Regions from separate parts of the Agrobacterium sp. A3-95 genome, predicted to be linked through region 2. Evidence: riboswitches for the same ligand, from Rfam matches in the RefSeq annotation. Region 2 holds a riboswitch; the other holds the start of a gene.
The links. A riboswitch is a leader RNA that binds a small molecule or an ion and turns the genes downstream of it on or off. The one in region 2 is predicted to bind S-adenosylmethionine.

Region 1 (2,391 bases), on a different contig from region 2:
GTTGGAAATCTTCACGATATCAAGCGCGTTCTGCAGTGCGAATGCCGCTTCCTTGCCACCCTTCAGTTCGAAAGCCACGAGCGTCGAGCCGCCCGACATCTGCCGCGCGATGATGTCTGCCTGCGGATGGTCGGCGCGACCAGGATAGATCACTTTGGCAACCTTGCCGCTGTCGGCGAGGAAATCGGCGATCTTCGAGGCATTGGCCGTCTGCTGCTTGACACGCAGCGGCAGGGTTTCGATGCCCTTCAGCAGCGTCCAGGCATTGAACGGCGACATGGCTGGGCCGGTGTGGCGGAAATAGTCCTGCAGCTCTTCCTCAATCCACTTCTTGTCGGAAAGGATCACGCCGCCAAGGCAACGGCCCTGACCGTCAATGTGCTTCGTCGCCGAATAAACGACGATATGGGCGCCGAGTTCGAGTGGCTTCTGGAAAAGCGGTGTGGCGAAAACATTGTCGACAACCACTTTCGCGCCGATCTGGTTGGCGAGCTTCGCCACGCCGGCAATATCCACCACTTCGAGCGTCGGGTTGGTCGGGCTTTCGAGGAAAAACAGCTTGGTGTTCGGCTGGATCGCCTTTTCCCAATTGTTGAGATCGCGTCCGTCGATCAGCGTGCACTCGATGCCGTATTTGGGTGCAAGCGTTTCTACCACCCAACGGCAGGAGCCAAAAAGCGCGCGGGCAGCAACGATGTGATCGCCGGCACGCAGCTGGCACATGATGGCGGCTGTCACGGCGGCCATGCCGGAGGCAAGCGCACGGGCGTCTTCCGCACCTTCCAGCAGGCACATGCGCTTTTCGAACATGTCATTGGTCGGGCTTGCATAGCGGGCATAGATGAAGCCATCCGTTTCGCCCTTGAAGCGCGCTTCGGCGGCTTCGGAGTTTTCGTAAACGAAACCCTGGGTCAGATAGATCGCTTCCGACGTTTCACCATAGGGTGAGCGTAGCGTACCACCGTGAACGAGCTGGGTTGCCGGGCGCCATTTATTGCTCATGTGATCACCTCAAAACAAAAAAACCGGTCGCAAAAGCAGACCGGTTCCTAGCACCCGGTCTTTTTAGCCACTTGTTTAACGTGGCTGCAAGCCGACCGGCCAAATCACCACGGGATAAGCTTGCCATACTGCCGTTACCGGCTTGCGTCAATGCTTTCCTTTTGGTTTTGTCGCCGTAAAAAGGAATGATGATCATGACCAGAACCACGGGCATTTTGGCGGATGGCGCGATCAGGGCGCTGTTTGCGGGCGGCAAGCTGAAAAGCGAGGCTGATCTCGATGTCGATCAGGTGCAACCCGCCAGCCTCGATCTGAGACTGGGCTCCAAAGCCTATCGCGTGCGCGCCAGTTTCATGCCCGGCCCCGGAACCCGAGTCATCGACAAGCTCAACCGCTTCAGCCTGCACGAGGTCGATCTGAGCGAGGGGGCGGTGCTGGAAACCGGTTGCGTCTACATCGTGCCCTTGATGGAGAGCCTCGAGCTGCCGGCGGATATGTCGGCTTCGGCCAATCCGAAAAGCTCGACTGGGCGTCTTGATATCTTCACCCGCGTCATGACCGACAATGCGCAGGAATTCGACAAGATACCTGCGGGCTATGCCGGCCCGCTCTATCTGGAAATCAGCCCGCGCACCTTCCCGGTCGTCGTGCGCCGTGGCTCGCGCCTCTCGCAAATCCGTTTCCGCATCGGCCACTCGTTGCTCAACGAAGCCGAGCTTCTGAAATTGCACGAGACGGAGATGCTGGTCGCCAGCGAAACCCCTAATGTGACCGGCGGCGGCATCGCGCTTTCCATCGACCTTAAGGGTTTTGGCGAAAAAGGGCTGATCGGCTATCGCGGCAAGCATCACACAGCGGTAGTAGATGTCGACAAAAAGGCTCAGCACGATGTTCTCGATTTCTGGGAACCTCTATACGCCCGCGGCCGTGCCGAACTGATCCTCGATCCGGATGAGTTCTATATTCTCGTTTCGCGTGAAGCCGTGCATGTACCGCCACTTTATGCGGCCGAAATGACACCCTTCGATCCCTTGGTGGGCGAGTTCCGCGTGCATTATGCGGGCTTCTTCGATCCAGGCTTCGGCCATGCGCAGGCGGGCGGCACGGGCAGCCGCGCCGTTCTCGAGGTGCGCAGCCACGAGGTGCCCTTCATCCTCGAACACGGCCAGATCGTCGGTCGGCTAGTTTACGAGCACATGTTGCAAAAACCTGATGGCCTCTACGGCAGCGGCCTTGGCTCCAACTATCAGGCACAGGGCCTGAAGCTCTCCAAGCATTTCCGCGCGGAGTAATGACCTGTCGGGTGCTTGACACCCGATAAGAACTGTCCGATGTCTTGTGCGCGGCGCGGGTGTAGCTCAATGGTAGAGCAGCAGCTTCCCAAGCTGA
Region 2 (2,391 bases):
CTGGTGCCCATCGAGGCGTAGGTCCTGAATGACGGCGCCCCAAGTGATAACCTTGGCCGTCAGCCCGCCCCTCGAGATGGTGACGCGCTCAACCTTTTCGCCGGTTGCCGTGAAACCGAAATTCTCCCGTGCCGCCGCGTCGCTCATTGCGTCATTCTCCCGATATCTTTGAATTGCCGGCGGACGTTGCGTCATTTTCCGGCAATTCGCAATCCCGCAATTTACGCCGCTAGTTTGCCGATTGCTTCGAGGTCATAAGGCGTCGTCTGATATATCTCGTTGATCCAGTTGCCGAAAAACAGATGGGCATGGCTGCGCCAGCGGTTGAGCGGGGCAAGCTCCGGATCATTGTGCGGAAAATAATCATGCGGCAGCTTGATTGGGACGCCCGAGTTCACATCGCGGAAATATTCATCCGAAAGCGAGGTTGAATCATATTCGACGTGGTTGAACATATAGAGGCGGTTGCCCTCTTTTTCATGCACCAGACATACGCCCATTTCCTCTGACTCCATCAGGATTTCGAGTTCCGGGTGTTTTTCGATGTCGGCGCGGCGCACTTCCGTCCAGCGTGAGACCGGAACCTGAAAGTCGTCGGAAAAACCGTTGAGATATATCGACGAGGGGCAGAGATTGCGGTGACGATAGACACCGAAAGCCTTTTCCTTCAGTTCGTATTTCGGCACACCATGGAAATGGTAGATGGCGGCCATCGCGCCCCAGCAGACGTTCAGCGTCGAATGGACGTTGGTTTGCGTCCAGTCGAAAATCTTTTGCATCTCGTTCCAGTAGGTGACGTCTTCATAGTCAAGCATCTCGATGGGCGCGCCTGTGATGATGAAACCGTCGAACTTGCGGTGGCGCACTTCCTCCCATGTCTCATAGAAGGACAGAAGGTGCTCTTCCGGCGTATTCTTGGCACGATGGCCGCCAATGCGGATCAGCGAAAACTCCACCTGCAGCGGCGATGCGCCGACGAGGCGCGCCATCTGCACTTCCGTCTTGATCTTGTTCGGCATGAGATTGAGAAGCCCGATCTGGAGCGGGCGGATATCCTGCCGGATGGCCGCCGTTTCTGTCATGACCCGCACGCCCTCATGAACGAGGGTGTCGAAGGCGGGAAGCGTATCGGGAATCTTGATCGGCATGTCGAACTCTCTTTTCGGATGACGTAAAGAACGTTGCGAAAACAAAAAAACCGGCAGCGAAATCGCAGCCGGTCCCAGGAAATTACCCTTTTCCTCGACCCTTTAGCGACTTCTTTAAAGTGGCTGCAAGCCGGTCGGCAAATCACCACTGAGGCGTTTCATAATCCCGAAGCCGACGAAAATCAATATCGGCTGATTTCATCGGGTTTCTGCCTTTCCATTTTTGCCTGAGGTGCGATAAGGCAGGGCATGGATAGAGAACGCTTCACCATTCTGCTTGGCGGCGATGTCACCGTTACCGACCGCCTCAAAGCGGCGGTTGAGGGTAGCCGTGTGATTGCGGCCGATGGCGGCATGCGCCATGCCGCACCGCTCGGGCTCACTCCCGAGCTCTGGGTGGGGGATTTCGATTCCACCGACAAGGACCTGCTGAACGCCTGGCCCGATGTGGTGCGACAGCCCTATCCCGCTGCAAAGGCTGTGACCGATGGCGAAATTGCGGTGTCGGAGGCACTTGCCCGCGGCGCGCGTTCTCTGGTGCTTGCCGGTGCGCTTGGTGGAGCGAGAAGCGACCACGCACTTCAGCACCTTCTTTACGCGGTGGCGCTTACTGAGCGTGGTCTCAACGTTACGCTGACCTCCGGCGAAGAGGAGGCCCGCCCGCTGCTGGCAGGGTCGTTCGATCTTGATCTGCCTCCCGGTGCGCTGTTTTCCGTTGCCGGGTTTACCGACCTTGTGGGGCTCGATATCGGCAATGTGCGTTATCCTCTCAAGGATTTCCCGCTTGCTTTCGGCTCTTCCCGCACTATTTCCAATGTCGCGAATGGCGGCCCTGTGCATTTCTCGCTGAAAAGCGGAAAAGCCATCGTGCTCGCCCGCCCTTATGATCTGACCGGAGCCTGACGCCTTGGCACCCCCAATTTTGAAACTCGATGACATCAAGCTGACCTTCGGCGTGACCCCGCTGCTCGACGGCGCCAATCTTCAGGTGGAGCCGGGCGACCGCATCTGCCTTGTCGGACGCAACGGTTCGGGCAAGTCGACCCTGATGAAGATCGCCGCCGGTCTGGTCGAGGCGCAGTCGGGCGAGGTTTTCCGTCACCCCTCCGCCACCATCCGTTATCTGGAACAGGCGCCGGATTTTGCCGGTTACGACACCGTGCAGGCCTATGCCGAGGCGGGGCTGGGACCTGGCGACGATCCCTATCGCGTTACCTATATTCTCGAGCATCTGGGCCTGACG

Region 1: linked by a shared signal. The riboswitch ahead of ACQZ5Y_RS03750 (O-succinylhomoserine sulfhydrylase) and the one ahead of metA (homoserine O-acetyltransferase MetA) in region 2 are both predicted to bind S-adenosylmethionine.

What each region holds. Positions count from the first base shown of each region.
Region 1 is NZ_JBNWDR010000001.1:748,769-751,159, reverse strand. It holds gene ACQZ5Y_RS03750 (O-succinylhomoserine sulfhydrylase) at 1-1,002, opposite strand, end outside; SAM riboswitch at 1,045-1,123, opposite strand; gene ACQZ5Y_RS03745 (2'-deoxycytidine 5'-triphosphate deaminase) at 1,197-2,294, shown strand; tRNA gene ACQZ5Y_RS03740 (tRNA-Gly) at 2,350-2,391, shown strand, end outside.
Region 2 is NZ_JBNWDR010000005.1:193,405-195,795, forward strand. It holds gene ACQZ5Y_RS15445 (aldose epimerase family protein) at 1-147, opposite strand, end outside; gene metA (homoserine O-acetyltransferase MetA) at 222-1,148, opposite strand; SAM riboswitch at 1,231-1,307, opposite strand; gene ACQZ5Y_RS15455 (thiamine diphosphokinase) at 1,398-2,051, shown strand; gene ACQZ5Y_RS15460 (ABC-F family ATP-binding cassette domain-containing protein) at 2,056-2,391, shown strand, end outside.